Regions from separate parts of the Aliihoeflea sp. genome, predicted to be linked through region 2. Evidence: predicted binding sites of a transcription regulator. Region 2 holds the regulator's gene; each other region holds the start of a gene.
What was found. Region 2 encodes PhoB, which activates phosphate uptake and scavenging genes when phosphate is short. Its sites were predicted from a motif close to TGTCATNNANCTGTCAT; they were not measured.
Positions count from the first base shown of each region.

Region 1: a site for PhoB is predicted at 3,096-3,112, ahead of phnF (phosphonate metabolism transcriptional regulator PhnF). Genes of this name have one in related genera too.
Region 3: a site for PhoB is predicted at 3,836-3,852, ahead of ugpB (sn-glycerol-3-phosphate ABC transporter substrate-binding protein UgpB). Genes of this name have one in related genera too.

Region 1 covers NZ_JBQVMV010000006.1:69,469-75,420, forward strand. Annotated here, with positions in the region: gene ACT6QU_RS09460 (TRAP transporter small permease) at 1-79, opposite strand, end outside; gene ACT6QU_RS09465 (cupin domain-containing protein) at 63-473, opposite strand; gene ACT6QU_RS09470 (TRAP transporter substrate-binding protein) at 470-1,459, opposite strand; partial or broken gene ACT6QU_RS09475 (4-carboxy-4-hydroxy-2-oxoadipate aldolase/oxaloacetate decarboxylase) at 1,594-2,264, opposite strand; gene phnF (phosphonate metabolism transcriptional regulator PhnF) at 2,354-3,082, opposite strand; gene phnG (phosphonate C-P lyase system protein PhnG) at 3,219-3,635, shown strand; gene phnH (phosphonate C-P lyase system protein PhnH) at 3,635-4,246, shown strand; gene ACT6QU_RS09495 (carbon-phosphorus lyase complex subunit PhnI) at 4,250-5,338, shown strand; gene ACT6QU_RS09500 (alpha-D-ribose 1-methylphosphonate 5-phosphate C-P-lyase PhnJ) at 5,335-5,952, shown strand, end outside.
Region 2 covers NZ_JBQVMV010000014.1:73,575-79,526, reverse strand. Annotated here, with positions in the region: gene pstC (phosphate ABC transporter permease subunit PstC) at 1-340, shown strand, start outside; gene pstA (phosphate ABC transporter permease PstA) at 345-1,643, shown strand; gene pstB (phosphate ABC transporter ATP-binding protein PstB) at 1,657-2,472, shown strand; gene phoU (phosphate signaling complex protein PhoU) at 2,498-3,208, shown strand; gene phoB (phosphate regulon transcriptional regulator PhoB) at 3,222-3,908, shown strand; gene ACT6QU_RS15200 (ROK family protein) at 3,911-5,146, opposite strand; gene xylF (D-xylose ABC transporter substrate-binding protein) at 5,306-5,952, shown strand, end outside.
Region 3 covers NZ_JBQVMV010000002.1:198,664-204,615, reverse strand. Annotated here, with positions in the region: gene ACT6QU_RS04065 (sn-glycerol-3-phosphate import ATP-binding protein UgpC) at 1-538, opposite strand, end outside; gene ugpE (sn-glycerol-3-phosphate ABC transporter permease UgpE) at 552-1,400, opposite strand; gene ugpA (sn-glycerol-3-phosphate ABC transporter permease UgpA) at 1,462-2,346, opposite strand; gene ugpB (sn-glycerol-3-phosphate ABC transporter substrate-binding protein UgpB) at 2,467-3,777, opposite strand; gene ACT6QU_RS04045 (glutathione S-transferase family protein) at 3,948-4,562, opposite strand; gene ACT6QU_RS04040 (EAL domain-containing protein) at 4,660-5,508, opposite strand; gene ACT6QU_RS04035 (EAL domain-containing protein) at 5,505-5,952, opposite strand, start outside.

The DNA of each region.
Region 1 (5,952 bases), on a different contig from region 2:
ACCCGGCAATCAGCGCCGCGCTGTCGAGCATTCCGACAGCGCGCGAGACCCCCGATTTGGTTTCAGACTTTTCCACCATTCTCGCGTTCCGTCCTGGCGGTTGGAGGTATCTTGATGTCGGCGCGGCACAGCGAGCACTCGTCGCAATAGGCGGCAACCACCACCCACTCGTCCGAGACCACCTCGACCGTGTGGTCGAGACCCGGCGGCAGCCGCACGGCCGAGCCTTCGCGCAGGTGATATTCCTTGCCGTTCGCCCTGAGGATCGCCTCGCCCTTCAGCGTCAGCGTGACCTCGTCGCGGGGATGGGAATGCGCAACGCTTTTTGCGCCGCGCTTTCCTGTCGTGACCGCGAACTTGATGAAGCCTTCGCCGCGTTCTTTCGGCGAGAACAGCACCTTTTGCTGGAAATCGAAGAGCTGGACGGGTTCGATCCCGTCCAGTTCGATGACCTCGCAGACGAGCTCGCTCACTGGCGGTAGGCCTCGATGGCCGACATCAGCTCGGGACCGAACGTCTCGGCCTGCGCGTCCCAGATCGGCTGCGCGGCTTCGATGAAGGCGGCCTTGTCGACCTCGTTGACTTCCATGCCCTTTTCCTCGAGCTCGGCGATGACTTCGGCGTTGGCCGAGCCGACCATCTCGCGCTGCTTGTCGCGCCAGGCTTCGGCAGCCGCCTTCACGATCGGCTGGTCTTCCGCTGAAATCTTGTCCCAGACCGACTGCGAGATGACGAGCGAAGCTGCGCCCCACACATGCTCGGACAGGGACAGATAGTCCTGCACTTCATAGAAGGACGAGCCGAGAATGATCGAGACCGGGTTCTCCTGGGCATCGAACACGCCCTGCTGGAGCGCGGAGTAAAGCTCGCCGAAGGCGAGTGGCGCGGGCTCGGCACCGAAACTCTGGAACGTCGCGAGGCGGATCGGATCGGGCGTCACCCGGATCTTGAGACCGGCGAGGTCTTCCGGCGTTTCGACTGGGCCGCGATTGTTAGTGATGTTGCGATAGCCGTTTTCCCACCAGGCGAGGTTGACGATGCCCTTGTCGGCGAGAAGCGCGGCAAGCTGGTCGCCGAACGCGCCGTCGAGCGCTTCGAACGCAACTTCGCGCGACGACCAGGCATAGGGCATCTCGATGATACCGAGCTTGGGCTCGATCGACTGGAACGATCCGCTGCCGATGATGGCGGCCTGGACCGAGCCGAACTGCAGGCCTTCGATCACTTCGGTTTCGGTGCCGAGCTGGCCGGACGGGAAGACGCGCACTTCGACGCGTCCGTCGGTCTCGGCGGCGACCTGTTCGGCAAAGCCGAGCGCGGCCTGGTGCCAGCTATGGCTTTCGGCAAGCACGTGGCCGAGGCGGATCTCGACGTCTGCGGCGTGGACGGTTGCGGTGGAAAGGAGTGCGGCTGCAATTGCGCTGCCGAGAATCTTGTTGGCCTTGAAGGGCATGTTCATGATGGGGTTCCTCGCTCATCAATTAGGCAGCGAATGAGTACGCCCGATCGTTGATCACCACAAATAGGCCGGCCCTATGCAAAATATTTGCCGCCGCGTCATCGAAGACATGCGCCAGCGGCGCGCGCGGGATGTCAGATGTATTTGAGACCCTTGGCGGCCAGCCGCTCGCGCATCTTGTAGATGTCGAGGCCGAGTTCGCCGGCGGCCATGCGCGTGCGCTTCTCGTCCTCCGCTGCAACCCGCGCCTCAGCCTTGTCGGCGATCTCGGCGGCAATCTCGCGCCTGACGACGCAGACCCCGTCATCATCCGCAACAATCACGTCGCCCGGATGGACCAGCGCACCGGCGCAGACGACAGGCACGTTGACCGAGCCGAGCGTTTCCTTGACCGTTCCTTGCGCGAAGATCGCCTTCGACCAGACCGGGAACTGCATCTGCGTCAGGTCCGCCACGTCGCGCACGCCGGCATCGATCACGAGCCCCTTGCAGCCCCGCGCCATCGCCGAGGTGGCGAGAAGATCGCCGAAATAGCCGTCCTCGCAGGGGCTCGTCGGGGCAAGAAGCAAAATGTCGCCGGCCTGCAACTGCTCGATAGCCACGTGGATCATCCAGTTGTCGCCAGGCGGCGCCGAAATCGTCACCGCGCTCCCCGCGATCCGCGCGCCGCGATAGATCGGCCGCTGTGGCTGGCGAGAAGCCCCGTCCGCCCCTGCGCCTCATGCACTGTGGCGACGCCGCACGCGGCCAGCCGCTCGATGACGCCGGCCTGCGCCCGCTCGATGTTCTGTACGACGACAACCATCACACCCGTCCTGTTCGATTCGGGCCTAGAGATGCGCCGCAGGGCACCCGCGCTCAATGAAATAATCGGCCGATCCGCATAAGCGACGGCTACCTTCCAACGGTCAATTCGATCCGGTCGGCGGCGAAACGGCTGCGCGAAACCTGGATCGGGCGCCCGCCATGCGCGTTCACCGCCTCGACCATCAGCACCGGCGCCCCTTCGGCCAGCCGCAGCGCCTCCCCATCGCGCGCCGATGCTCGCCGCGCGGTGATCCGTGTCGACGCGCGGACATAGTCGCCCATCCCGACCGCCGCCAGCGATTTCGAGATCGACCCCGTCGCACGCAGCAGCGCGCCGATGTCGGGAACGCGCGCAGCCTCGAACCAGTGCGTGGCGACCGAGACCGGAACCTGATCGGCAAAGCCGATCGTGTCGAGCCGCACGAGTTCGACCCCTAGCGCGACGCCAAGCGAAACAGCCAGCTTCTGGCCGGCCGCTTCGCGCGTCTCGTCGAGAACGAGCGTCTTCAGGTCGCTCGCCTGCCCGTCCAGCCCTTCGGAAAAGCGCGTACGCTGCCCGATCGGATAGGACAGCCGGTCCTGCGCGGCGACGAAAGTTCCCCGACCCTGCTCGCTGCGCAACAGCCCCTCGCGCACCAGGCCGGCAATCGCCGCCCGCAACGTGTGGCGGTTGATCCCGAAGCGGAGCGCGAGTTCGGCCTCGGACGGCAGCCGCTGCGTCTGCGCAAACTCCCCGCCGTCGATCATGTCGCGCAGCCGGTCGGCCGCCTGCCGCCACAGGGCCACGCCGCCCGCCCGCCGGATCGTGCCGTCCATCGAATGCGCCTCCTGTCATCGGGCCGTCACGAAACGCCCGTAATTGACCTCATCATACGGTTGTATAGAAAACCGGACAAGTGGAGATATCGTCTTGCCACCCACCGCCCCCGACCAGAGCGAACGGCAGCGCCTGATGGGCGTTCTGGCCCGCACACCCCGCGCGCAGATCGAACATGCGCTCACGGCATTCGGTCCGCTCCCCCCACACCGGGAGATGCGCAAGCCCGAAACCGGCCTCGTCACCCTGCGCGGCAGGATCGGCGGTGGCGGCGACGCCTTCAACATGGGCGAGGCGACGGTCACCCGCGCATCGATCCGGCTCGAGACAGGCGAAGTCGGTCACGCCTATGCGCTCGGCCGCGACGCCTCCAAGGCAAGGCTCTCCGCCTTGATCGACGCGGCCTTCCAGAACCCGTCGCTCCACGACTGCGTCATCGCCAAAATCTTCGAACCGCTCGCGCGCGCCGAGGCGGATGGCGAACGGCGCAAGACAGAAGAGACCGCTGCCACCAAGGTCGACTTTTTCACCATGGTCCGGGGGGAAGACTGATGAATATTCAGATGGCCGCCCTCGAAGGCGGCTTTCCCGATCCGGTCTTCGACGCACAGGCGACGTTCCGAGCCGTGATGAACGCGATGGCCGAGCCCGGAACCCGCCAGCCCGTCCACGCAACGGCGACACCGCCCGCGCCCCTCTCCCCGACCGCCGGCGCGCTCGCGCTGACACTGTGCGACCAGGACACGTCCATCTGGCTCGACGCGTCGCTCGCCACCGAAGCCGTCATCGCCTGGCTGCGCTACCAGACCGGCGCGACCATCGTCGACGACCCTGCGCAGGCCCAGTTCGCATTCGTCGCCGACACATTGTCCGTGCCGAACCTCGATGCCTTCGCACAGGGCAGCCAGGACTATCCGGACCGTTCGACCACCCTGATCCTGATCGTCGACGCGCTGGACGGCGGCGAACCGCTCGCCCTCGAAGGCCCCGGTATCGAACGGCGTTCGAGCCTCGCGCCGACCGCCTTGCCCGCCGACTTCCGGTCGCAGTGGCGCGACAACGGTGCCCGTTTCCCGCGCGGCGTCGACCTCGTCTTCGCCGCACGCCACGAACTTGCCTGCCTGCCGCGCACGACGCGCATCCTCGAACCCGCGGAGGCGTGAGCCATGTATGTTGCCGTCAAGGGCGGTGAGGCCGCCATCCGCAACGCCCATCGCCTGCTCGCCGACCGGCGCCGCGGCGATCCTGCCGTACCCGCGCTGCATGTGTCGCAGATCGTCGAGCAACTTGCGCTCGGCGTCGACCGCGTCATGGCCGAGGGCGCGCTCTACGACCGCGACCTTGCCGGCCTTGCGTTGATGCAGGCGCGCGGCGACATGATCGAGGCAATCTTCCTCGTGCGCGCCTACCGCACGACCCTGCCGCGCTTCGGCTATTCGCGTCCCGTCGACACCGGGGCCATGCAGATCGAGCGCCGCGTCTCGGCCACCTTCAAGGACCTTCCCGGCGGGCAGGTGCTGGGCCCGACCTTCGACTACACACACCGCCTGCTCGAACCCGAGCTCGCCGACGGCATCCAGCCGCCGGAGCCCGAGCGGCGCGAATCCGTGCCCGAAGCTTCGCCGCGCGTCACCGATCTCCTCGGCCATGGCGGCCTGATCGAGCCGGACGGAACCGCCGACGGCGAGGTCACCGACATCACCCGCACGCCGATGGAGTTTCCGCTGCCGCGCGACGGCCGGCTTCAGGCGCTCTCGCGCGGCGACGAAGGCTTCCTCCTCGCCCTCGCCTATTCGACCCAGCGCGGCTACGCGCGCTCCCACCCCTTCGTCGGCGAGATCCGCATCGGCGAGGTGGAGATCGAACTCGACGTGCCCGAACTCCCCTTCCCCGCCCCGCTCGGCCGGGTCCGGCTGACCGAGTGCCAGATGGTCAACCAGTTCAAGGGCTCTGCCAAGGCGCCGCCCCAGTTCACCCGCGGCTACGGCCTCGTCTTCGGCCAGTCGGAGCGCAAGGCCATGGCAATGGCGCTGTGCGACCGCGCCTTGCGCGCGGCTGAATTCGGCGAAGACGTCGTCGCCCCTGCGCAAGACGAGGAGTTCGTCATCTCACATTCCGACAACGTGCAGGCGACCGGCTTCGTCGAGCATCTGAAGCTGCCGCATTATGTCGACTTCCAGGCCGAACTCGACCTCGTGCGCCGCATGCGCGCGGAACAAAAGGACGCGACCGACATCAAGGAGGCGGCCGAATGAACGCGCCGACGGGCTCTTTTCCGAGCTACAACTTCGCCTATCTGGACGAGCAGACCAAGCGCATGATCCGCCGCGCGATCCTGAAGGCGATCGCCATCCCCGGCTATCAGGTGCCGTTCGCCAGCCGCGAGATGCCGATGCCGTATGGCTGGGGCACCGGCGGCGTGCAGTTGACGGCGGCGATCATCGGGCCGCACGACGTGCTCAAGGTCATCGACCAGGGCGCCGACGACACCACCAACGCCGTCTCCATCCGCGCCTTTTTCCGGAAGGTCGCCAATGTGGCGGTGACGACGCGCACGGACGAGGCGACGATCATCCAGACCCGCCACCGCATCCCTGAACAGCCGCTCAAGGCCGGCCAGACCCTCGTCTACCAGGTGCCGATCCCCGAGCCCCTGCGCTTTCTCGAACCGCGCGAGACCGAGACGAGGCTGATGCACGCGCTGGAGGAGTACGGCTTGATGCACGTCAAGCTCTACGAGGACATCGCCACCCACGGCCGCATCGCCACGACCTACGCCTATCCCGTCAAGGTCGAGGGCCGCTACGTGATGGACCCTTCGCCGACGCCGAAATTCGACAATCCCAAGATGCACATGTCGCCCGCGCTT
Region 2 (5,952 bases):
GATGGGCGCGACCCGTTCCGAGACGATCACCAAGGTGCTGTTGCCCGCCGCCCTTCCGGGCATCATGGGCGGCATCCTGCTCGCCGCCAGCCGTGCGATTGGCGAGACGATGATCGTCGTCATGGCGGCGGGGCTGACCGCCAACCTGACAGCAAATCCGCTCGAGGGCGTCACCACCGTCACCGTTCAGATCGTCACCCTCCTGATCGGCGACACCGCATTCGACAACCCCAAGACCCTGTCCGCGTTCGCTCTCGGTCTGGTGCTGTTCGTCGTGACCCTTTGCCTCAACGTCCTGGCGCTGAAAATCGTGCAACGCTACCGCGAAAGATACGAGTAGACCGATGACGGACATCTCGAACACCCCGAGCCCGCCAACGGCCGTCGACTGGGCGTCCGGCAAGGCCAAGGCCCTGCGCAAGAAGCGCTACGCGGCCGATCGTCGGCTTCGCTACTACGGCATCGCTGCCATCGCGACCGCGGTTCTCCTGCTCGGCATACTGATCGGGTCGCTGACCTCGACTGGCTACCTCGCCTTCGTGCAGACGCATGTCACGATGGAGGTCGCGGTCGACCCGGAACAGGTGCCGGCCGAAAATCCCGCGGAGGGCAATTATCGCGCCCTCGTTGCGGACGGCGTGCAGCGCCTGTTCCCGGAATTCGAGGGTCGTGGACCGCTGCGCGAGGCTGGCAACATCGTCACCAACGGCGCGCAGGTGATCCTGCGCAACCGCGTGATCGCCGATCCCTCGCTGATCGGCCAGACGATCCGTCTGCAGGTGCCTGTCTCCGATCCCTACGATCAGCTCCACAAGGGCGTCATCGACCGCGACCTGCCGGAAAACCGGCGCCGCCTCAACGATGAGCAGATTGCGCTGTTCGAAACGCTCGAAGAGCGCGGCGTGATCGAACAGAAGGCGAATTGGGGGTTGATCTTCAATGCTGACAGCCGCTTTCCCGAACTCGCGGGTCTGGCAGGCGCCATCACCGGGTCGTTCTACGCGCTCCTGATCTGTTTCGTCATCTCGTTCCCGGTCGGAATCGCGGCTGCGATCTATCTGGAAGAGTTCGCGCCGAAGAACCGCTGGACCGACCTGATCGAGGTCAACATCAACAATCTCGCTGCCGTTCCGTCGATCGTGTTCGGTCTGCTCGGTCTCGCGGTGTTCATCCAGCTTTTCGGCCTGCCGCGTTCCGCGCCGCTGGTCGGCGGCCTCGTGCTTGCGCTGATGACACTGCCGACGATCATCATCGTGACGCGAAACTCGCTGAAGGCGGTGCCGCCATCGATCCGCGAGGCTGCGCTGGGTGTCGGCGCATCGCGACACGAGGTGATCCTGCACCATCTGCTGCCGCTGGCTCTGCCCGGCATCCTCACCGGCACGATCATCGGGCTGGCGCAGGCGCTCGGCGAAACCGCACCCTTGTTGCTGATCGGCATGAACGCCTTTCTCACCTCGCCGCCCGGCGGGATCATGGAGCCGGCGACGGCGCTTCCGACCCAGATCTTCATCTGGGCCGACAGTCCGGAACGCGGCTTCGTCGCGCGCACCTCGGCCGCGATCCTCGTCCTGCTTGGTTTCCTGATCTTCATGAACGCGATTGCCATTTACCTGCGGGCCCGTCTTGAGAGACGATGGTAAGGAGCTACGAAGGATGAACCAGATGACCGAAATCGCTCTCGAAAACGCCGTCATGAATGCGGCGCCCGCCGTGAATGCCAAGATGCGCGGACGCGACGTCAACGTCTTCTACGGCGCCAAGCAGGCGCTGTTCGATGTCAATCTCGACATCGGCGAACGTCAGGTGACAGCGCTGATCGGGCCGTCGGGCTGCGGCAAGTCGACCTTCCTGCGCTGCCTCAACCGGATGAACGACACGATCGACATTGCCCGCATCGACGGGAGCATCACGCTCGACGGGCAGGACATCTACGATCCGAAGATCGACGTGGTGGAACTGCGGGCCCGCGTCGGCATGGTGTTCCAGAAGCCGAACCCTTTCCCGAAATCGATCTTCGAAAACGTCGCCTACGGGCCGAAGATCCACGGCCTTGCGTCGAACAAGACCGATCTGGAGGAGATCGTCGTCACCAGCCTGAAGAAGGCGAGCCTCTACGAGGAGGTCAAGGACCGCCTGCACGAGCCGGGCACCGGCCTTTCGGGCGGCCAGCAGCAGCGTCTCTGCATCGCGCGCGCCATCGCGGTCTCTCCCGAAGTGATCCTGATGGACGAGCCGTGCTCGGCGCTCGATCCGATCGCGACAGCGAAGATCGAGGAGCTGATCGACGAACTGCGCACCAACTTCACCATCGTGATCGTGACGCACTCGATGCAGCAGGCTGCGCGCGTCTCGCAACGCACGGCGTTCTTCCATCTGGGCGTGCTGGTCGAGGAGGGTGCGACGGAACAAATTTTCACCGCGCCGTCCGACAAGCGTACGCAGGACTACGTCACCGGCCGCTTCGGCTGAACGGCATACGAAGAGGGCAGGGACAATGGCGGGACAACATATCGTAGCGTCCTTCGACGAGGAACTCGGGCAGATCGACCGGCTGATCCGCGACATGGGCGATCTGGGACAGGCGATGGTTCTGGCGGCGACGCAGTCGCTGCTCGAAAACGACGTGCCGCTCGCCCAGCGGGTCATTTCGGACGACGTGGTAATGGACGCGCGCCAGCGCGAGCTCGACGAGCGGGCGATCGCGCTGATCGCCAAGCGGCAGCCGATGGCGCAGGATCTGCGCGCCGTCGTCGGCGCCATCCGCATGGCGAGCGACCTCGAGCGCATTGGCGATCTGGCCAAGAACATCTCCAAGCGCGTCAGCGCGGTCGGTTCGGGCGCGATGCAGCGCAAGCTCTCCCATTCGATCGACGCGATGTCGCAACTGGTGCGCGCGCAGCTTGCTGGCGTGATCGATAATTATGTCGGCCGCAACCCGCAGGCGCTGGTGACGCTGAGGGCCGACGACGAGAATATCGACGTGCAGTATACCGCTGTCTTCCGCGAACTCCTGACCTACATGATGGAGGACCCGCGCAACATCACCGCCTGCACCCATCTCCTCTTCTGCGCCAAGAATCTGGAGCGGATCGGCGATCATGCGACCAACATCGCGGAGAACGCCTACTATGTGATGGTCGGCCAGCAATTGCCGCTCCACCGGCCGAAGCTCGACGAGACGTCGATCTCGGCCAGGCCGGCATGAGGAGCGGCCGATGATCGCGCCGAGGATCATGGTGGTCGAGGACGAGGAGCCGCTGGGCGTCCTCATCAAGTACAATCTGGAAGCCGAGGGCTACAAGGTCGAGGTGATCACGCGCGGCGACGAAGCGGAAATCCGGCTCCAGGAAACCGTGCCGGATCTGCTCGTGCTCGACTGGATGGTGCCGGCCGTCTCCGGTATCGAGCTTTGCCGGCGCCTGCGGATGCGGGCTGAAACCGAGCGCCTGCCGATCATCATGCTGACGGCGCGCGGCGAGGAAAGCGACCGGGTGCGCGGGCTTTCGACCGGCGCCGACGACTATCTCGTCAAGCCGTTCTCGACGCCCGAATTCGTCGCCCGCGTGCGCGCACTCCTGCGGCGGGCGAAGCCCGAAATCCTGTCGAGCGTGCTCAAGGTCGGCGACATCGTGCTCGACCGCGAGTCGCACCGCGTCTATCGCGATCAGGTCGAGGTCCATCTCGGCCCGACCGAATTCCGGCTGCTCGAATTCCTGATGCAGCATCCCGGCCGCGTCTTCTCGCGCGGGCAGTTGCTCGACAATGTGTGGGGCGAGACGATCTATATCGACGAGCGCACGGTCGACGTCCATGTCGGGCGTCTGCGCAAGGCGGTCAATCCGGACAGCGCGCCGGACGTCATCCGCACCATCCGCGGCGCGGGCTACTCGATCAACGAAAGCTGATCTCAGGCGCCCGCCTGCATGGTCGCGATATAGCCCGGTGCGAAGAGTTCGTTGTCGACGGCCTCCAGCGCGCGCCGCGCGCAGCCTTCGAGGATCAAGGGCATTTCGTCGGCTTCGAGGTCGAAGGAGATGACGGCGTCGTGCTGTCCTCCCGCCGTCTGGCCGATCGCCTCGCGGATCGACGGTTCCATCACGTCGAAGGCGAGTGTACCCGGCCCGACGATCGCCACCGGCGCAGGGTCGATCAGCGCGAAGAGCGAGCCCAGCCCATAGCCGATCGCCTCTCCGGCACGGGTGAAGGCGTCGCGGGCCGGTCCGTCGGCGGCACGGGCATCCTGCGCGAGTTCGAGCATTGTCTGCGGGTCGACGTCGGCATCGGCGACCGTCTGGTCGCTGCGCCCGGCCGCCTCGCGCAGGATCGCGTAATTGCCCGCATAGGCCTCGATGCAGCCGCGCCGCCCGCAGCGGCAGAGCGCGCCGCCAGGCCGGTGGATCATGTGTCCGAACTCGCCGCCCGAGGAATAGGCGCCGGTGAAGAGTTCGCCGCGCAGCACCAGCCCCATGCCGATGCCGTTCGACAGGAGCAGGGTGACGAAATTGTCGCGATAACGCTCCGGATCGCGGGCACCCAGCGCGACGGCGATCATGTTGCAGTCGTTCTGGACGGTGACGGGAAAGCCGAAGCGCCGTTCCAGAATGTCGGCGAAGGGGATGTCGCTTTCGGGCGTGATCGGCGTCCACAGCATCGCGCGGGCATCCGAATCCGTGATCCCCTGCACTGCCATCGTCATGCGCATGACGTCGTTCGGCGTGCGTCCCGCATTCTGGAGTACGGCCTCGATCATGTGTGTCACCGCGCCGACCAGCTCGTCGCGGCCTGCCGTCAGCGTCGACAGCCGTTCGCGCTTTTGCGCGACGATTTCGCCTGCGTAGTCGAAGACCGTCGCCGAAAGCGTGTTGAGCAGAAGCACGACGGTCAGCACGGTCGCCGCCTTCGGTTCGAGTCCGAGCGAGACTTGGGGCCGTCCGCGGCGCACGACCTCGTTCTCGCCGCTCTTGACCGGGCGCAGCACGCCTTCGGCGATCAGGTCGGAGGATATCGCGGAAATCGTCGAATGGCTGAGGCCGGTGCGGCTGACCAGATCGGTGCGCGATGGCTGGCCGTCGCGCCTGACGGCGGCGATGACCATGGCGCGATTGCGCTTGCGCAGATCGTCGTGGCGCACGCCCAAAATCATCGATCCAACCTCCCAAAGGCGTCTTGAAGCACCTCTGAAAGGATATTGACACACGGAAAATGCTGAGTCATTATTTTTTTCGAGGCTCGAAAAAAAAGGGCTTCCCGCTGCCGAGAGGCAATCTGAGGAGGCGCCGCACGCGGCGCAGGGAGGAACATCATGAAGAATTTCGCAACCGCCTTGCTGGCGGGTGTCGCGCTTTCGCTCACGCTTTCCGCCGCGGCGAAGGCCGAGGGCAAGGTCATCGGCGTGTCCTGGTCCAACTTCCAGGAAGAGCGCTGGAAGACCGACGAGGCCGCGATGAAGGCCGCCATCGAGGCCGCCGGCAACAGCTACATCTCCGCCGACGCGCAATCGTCCGCCGCCAAGCAGCTCACCGACGTCGAGTCGCTGATCAGCCAGGGCGCGAACGCGCTCATCATCCTGGCGCAGGATTCCTCGGCCATCGGGCCGGCCGTCGAGAACGCGGTCGCGGAAGGCATTCCGGTCGTCGGCTATGACCGCCTGATCGAGAACCCCGACGCCTTCTACCTGACCTTCGACAACAAGGAAGTCGGCCGCCTGCAGGCGCAGGCCGTCATGGAGGCGCAGCCGGAAGGCAATTACGTCTTCATCAAGGGCTCGTCGTCCGATCCGAACGCGGACTTCCTGTTCTCGGGCCAGATGGAAGTGCTGCAGGAGGCGATCGACGCCGGCACGATCAAGAATGTCGGCGAGGCCTATACGGATGGCTGGCTGCCCGCCAACGCGCAGCGCAACATGGAACAGATCCTGACCCAGAACAACAACGAGGTCGACGCGGTCGT
Region 3 (5,952 bases), on a different contig from region 2:
GGCTCTTGATCTCGACGCGCATCTGGCCGCGCAGCTTGGCATCGAGGTTGGACAAAGGCTCGTCGAAGAGGAAGGCCTTGGGGCTGCGCACGATGGCGCGGCCCATGGCGACGCGCTGGCGCTGGCCGCCGGAAAGTTCGCGCGGACGGCGCTGCAGGAATTCGGCGAGGCCGAGCGTGCCGGCGGCCTCGCGCACGCGCCGGTCGATCTCGTCCTTGGCCATGCCGCGATTGCGCAGACCGTAGGCCATGTTGTCGTAGACGGACATGTGCGGATAGAGCGCGTAGTTCTGGAACACCATCGCGATGTCGCGCTCGACCGGGCCCATGTCGTTGACGACGGTGCCGCCGATCGAGACCGTTCCCTCGGTGATCGTCTCCAGCCCGGCGATCATGCGCAGGAGCGTGGACTTGCCGCAGCCCGAAGGGCCGACCAGCACGCACATCTGGCCATCGGGAATGGAGATCGACACGCCCTTCACGGCCTCGACGCTGCCGCCATAGACCTTCTTGACGTTCTTCAGTTCGACATTTGCCATCTGAGCGGCCTTCTTATTTTTCGGTTTCGACCAGGCCCTTGACGAACCAGCGCTGCATGAAGAGCACGACGAGGATCGGGGGCAGCATGGCGAGGACGGCGGTGACCATGACCAAATGCCATTGCGTATCGGCATCGGCGAACGAGATCATCTTCCGCAGCGCGATGACGATCGTGTTCATGGAATTGGAGTTGGTGACCAGAAGCGGCCACAGATACTGCGTCCAGCCATAGATGAACATGATGACGAAGAGCGCGGCGATGTTGGTCTTCGACAGGGGCATCAGGATGTCCTTGAAGAAGCGCCACGGCCCTGCCCCGTCGACGCGCGCGGCCTCGATCAGTTCGCCCGGAATGGTCAGGAAGAACTGGCGGAAGAGCAGCGTCGCCGTCGCCGATGCGATCAGCGGCAGGATCAGGCCGGCATAGGTGTCGATCAGGCCGAGATCGACCATCACCTTGTAGGTCGGCAGGATGCGGACTTCGACCGGCAGCATCAGGGTGATGAAGATGATCCAGAAGAAGACCATCCGGCCGGGAAAGCGGAAGAACACGATGGCGAAGGCCGACAGGACCGAAATCGCGATCTTGCCGATGGCGATGCCGAGCGCCATCACCAGCGTGTTGAACAGAAGCGTGCTGGCGGGCACGCCGCCGATGCGCCCGACGCCGCCGAACAGCGTCTGGTAGTAGTTCTCGAAGAACCGGTCGCCCGGCAGGAGCGGCAGCGGCGGCCGCAGGATCGTCTGCAGCGAATGGGTCGAGGCGACGAAGGTGTAGTAGATCGGGAAGGCGACGATGAGGACGCCGAGGATCAGGACGGCATGGGCGATGTAGCGCGACGTGCGCGAGACGCCGAGCATGTTGCCCTCTTCGCGCCGGCCGAGCTTGGCGGCGGTGGATTTGCCGTTCACGGCAGCAGCCTCAGCCATAGTGCACCTTCTTTTCCACGTAGCGGAACTGGATCGCGGTCAGCACGATGACGATGACCATCAGGATCACGGATTGCGCGGCGGAATCGCCGAGGATCAGGTTCACGAAGCCGTCGTGATAGACCTTGTAGACCAGCGTCTCCGTCGACTTGCCCGGACCGCCGCCGGTGACGGCATGGATGATGCCGAACGTGTCGAAAAAGGCGTAGGTCGTGTTGATGACGAGCAGGAAGAACGTCGTCGGCGCGAGCAGCGGGAAGATGATCGTCCAGAAACGCTTGGTTTCGCCAGCGCCGTCGATGGCGGCGGCTTCGATCAGCGTCTTCGGGATCGCCTGCAGGCCAGCGACGAAGAACAGGAAATTATAGGAAATCTGCTTCCACGCCGCCGCCGCGATGACGAGGATCATCGCCTGGTCGCCCTTCAGGAGCGGGTCCCAGGCATAGCCGGCCGAGCGCAGCATGAAGGCGAAAGTGCCCATCGCGGGATTGAACATGAACAGCCACACCATGCCGGCGATCGCCGGTGCGATGGCGTAGGGCCAGATCAGCATGGTGCGGTAGATGCCCTTGCCCTTGATGATCTTGTCCGCCATCACCGCCAGCAGCAGCGCGATCGACATGGCGAAAAAGGCGACGGCGATGGAGAATACCGCCGTGTTCTCGACCGCGTTCAGATAATTCGGATCGGCCAGCACGCGCTGGAAATTGCGCATGCCGACGAAGGTGGTGCGCAGCCCGAACGGGTCCTCGCGCAGCACGGACTGGTAGAGCGCCTGGCTCGCGGGCCAATAAAAGAAGATGCCGACGATGACGAGCTGCGGCAAGAGCAGCGCATAGGGCAGGATCTTGTTGGGGAAGACGACGCGCGGGGACAAGGGATTTCCTCTCGATGCCGGGCTCTCTGGGGTCGGGACGCGGCGCGAGGCCACGTTCCCCCTTAAAGCACCGCCCGCGTGTCGGCCACGCGGGCGGCAATGTCGTTCATGAAAGCCGGCTTAGTTGCCGATGGCTTCCTGGATGGCGGCATTGGAGCGCTCGACGGCATTGTTCAGCGCCGTCTGCGCGTCCTGCTCGCCGGCGAGCATCTTTTCGAACTCTTCGTTCTGGATGTCGCGGACCTGCGGCAGGTTGACGAGACGCACGCCGCGCGAATTCTCGGTCGGCTCCTTGCCCATCATCTGCGTGATCGGAATCTCACGGCCCGGGTTCTCCTCGTAGAAGCCCGATTCCTTGGTCGCCTCATACGCGGCCATCGTCACCGGCAGGTAGCCGGAAACCTGGTGCAGGCGGGCCTGGATCTCGGTCTGCGAGAGGAAGTCGAAGAACGCCGCGACACCGGCATATTCCTCGTCCGACTTGCCTTCGAACACCCAGAGGCTCGCGCCGCCGGGAATGGTGTTCTGCGGGGCACCTTCGGCTTCCGGATAGTAGGGAAGCTGGCCGAGGCCGTAATTCATGCCCGAATTGATGACGTCGCCGAGACCACCCGAGGATTCGGTCATGATCGCGCATTCGCCCGACAGGAAGAGCTGCTTGGCTTCCGAGGTGCGCCCGCCATAGCGGAACGTGTCGTCGGCGGCGAGGTCGGCGAAATTCTGGAAGTGGGTGACGAACTGGCCTTCATTGATCTTCAGCTCGACATCGGTGCCGGCCAGGCCGTTCTCGTTGGTGCCGTACTGAAGGTTGTTCCAGGCGGCGAAGTTCTCGAGGCCGATCCAGGTCAGCCAGGTCGAGGTCAGGCCGCACGGGGCAGCACCCGATTCCTTGATCTTCTTGGCGGCTTCGAAGACTTCCGGCCAGGTTGCGGGCGGGGTTTCCGGATCGAGACCGGCTTCCTCGAACACGTCCTTGTTGTAGTAGAGGATCGGCGAGGAGGAGTTGTAGGGGAAGGACAGCATGGTGCCGTCCGGACGCGAGTAGTAGGCGGCGATGCCGGCCAGGTACTGCGACTTGTCGAACTCGGTGCCGCCCATCGACAGGATGTCGGCGACCGGCTTCACGGCGCCTTCGGCAGCCATCATGACGCCCGTGCCGACGTCGAAGACCTGGATGATGTGCGGCGCCTGGTTGGCGCGGAACGCGGCGATGCCCGCATTGAGCGTCTCGGGATAGGTGCCCTTGAAGACCGGAACGACCTTGTACTCGTCCTGGCTGTCGTTGAATTCGGCGGCCAGCGTGTCGACGACTTCGTTGTTGGCGCCGGTCATGGCGTGCCACCAGTCGATCTGCGTCTGGGCGAGCGCGGTCGAGGCGGACAGAAGGGTAAAGGTGGCGGCAAGACCCGCCGCATAGGCTTTCATGGACATGTTTCGCTCCCGTTTGTTGGCGAAAGGTTACTTCCGCGAACCGCACTATCGGCGGTTTGTGACAACCGGACAACAGTTTTGCTGTTATCCGGTGAAACTGGAAACGAAATTTCCCGAAATCGGCTAAGAGTCAACAGGAAAGCTGCCGAGTTGCGCAGTTTGCCTAGCTTTCAGGCAGGTGTCCAACCGATTTCGACATGGCACTCATCGGCAGCCACGCGCGCAAGCCACGCCGAAACGAAAGGAAACCGCGCCAATTCGAAACCGGCGGCTTCGGCATCGTGGGTGTAGGCGTAGAGCGCGATGTCGGCGACGCAGAGCCCTTCGCCGGCAAAGAACGGCGCGCGCGCAAGCCGTTGTTCCATCACGGCGAGCGCCTTGTTTCCGCCGTCGAGAAGCGCCGCCATCCGCTTTTTGCTCACCGCTGCGGCAAGGTGCGGATATTTGACCAGCGAGCGGCGCACCGCGATCTGGGGCTCGTGGCTGTACTGCTCGAAGAACAGCCACTGATAGGCGAGCGCGCGCTCATAGGGGTCGGTCGGCAGGAAGCGCGTGCCTTCGGCCAGATGCAGCAGGATCGCGTTGCTTTCGGCCAGCATCCGCCCGTCCTCGAATTCGAGCAGCGGAACCTTGCCGTTTGGATTTTTGGCCAGGTAGTCGGCGGTCCTGGTGCCGCCATCGACGGTCGAAACCTCGACATGGCGGAAGGGCCGCCCGAGCTTGGCGAGCAGAAGGCGCGGCTTGTAGCAATTGCCGCTGTCGGTCATTCCGTAAAGGGTCAGCATGTCGCTCTCCGCTGGTTCGGAGCGAGATTGCCAAGCCTAGCCGTGCCAAGCGAGCCCCTGCCGGTGATGGATCGATGATTTCGCCTGATGAAAGCGCTCAGGCCGGACGCCGCAGCGGGATGACCTTGCCGTGCGGGCGCAAAAGTTCGGGCAGGCGCAGCGGGCGCTGGGTGAAGGCGGAACCGGCCAGGAAAGGCGGCGCTAAGAGGAAGCCCTGATACATGTCCGCGCCGACATCGAGCGCCGCCTCGAATTGCGGCGTCGTTTCCACCCCGTCGGCCAGAACCTCGATGCCCTGCGCGTGAAGCAGCGCCGTCAGCCGCGCGAGCAGCGTGCGGGCCTCGGGCGCCCGCGCCACCGTGCGGAACCATGTCCCGTCGAGGCGGATATAGTCGGGCGTCGCCGCCATCGCCGCCGCGATGCCCGCCGGCTCGGGGCCGAAATCGCACAGCGCGACGCGAAATCCGTGCGCACGCACCGCGACCGCCTGTTCGGCCGCCATGGGCGTGGCCGCAAACTCGCACCAGATGCGCGGCGGATCGTAGCCCTCCTCCTCGAGCTCGTCCGTCGCCAGACGCAGAAGCCTGAGCGCGGCGTCGAGCATGTCGCGCGGCATCTGGTCGAGCCGCAGCGCAAGGGTCGCCGTATCGAGATCGACATAGGGGAGGTTCGCGATGTGCAGCGTCTGGCACAGACATTCGAATGTCAGCCGGTCTTCGCCGCGCAGCCGCTCGAAGAAGCGCGAGGGCAGCGCCGGCCGCCCGTCGCGGCTCGGCCGCACCAGCGCCCGCGCGCCCACGACCGAAAGCCGTCCGCTCTGCAGGCGATAGATCGGCTGGTAGGCGGAGCGCAGGACGTGACCGTCGAAGTGACCGATGGCAAGGCCGATCTCGTCATGGAGGATCGCCGCCGCGACATTGGTGCCGAGATCCGCGAAACGGGTCATATCAGCCCCCGCCGGCCGAAGACCCGGCCCTGCGGCTTGCGCGCGATGACCGGGGCGTCCCCGACGATGAGCGCTTCCGGTGCCGGGTCTGAAGGAGTGCACGCCTGCGCGGGTTCGCCGCCTTCGAGCCGAAAGCTCGTCGGCGACAGTTCGGGCCGTGCGAGGACGAAGCCCTGGACCATCGACGCACCCACTTCATGCGCCACGTCGAGCTGCCAGTTTTCCTCGATGCCCTCGAAGACGGTCACGATGCCCTGCTGCCGAAATTCCCCGACCATGACCTTAAGCAAGGTGACGCCGGGCTGTGAATCCATCAGACGGGCTACCCATTTGGCGTCGAACTTGACGATGTCGGGCCGCAACTGCTTGACGCGCTCCATGTCCGAGCTTTCGGCGCCGTAGTCGTCTACGGCGACGCGATAGCCCTCGCGGCGCAGCGCGGCG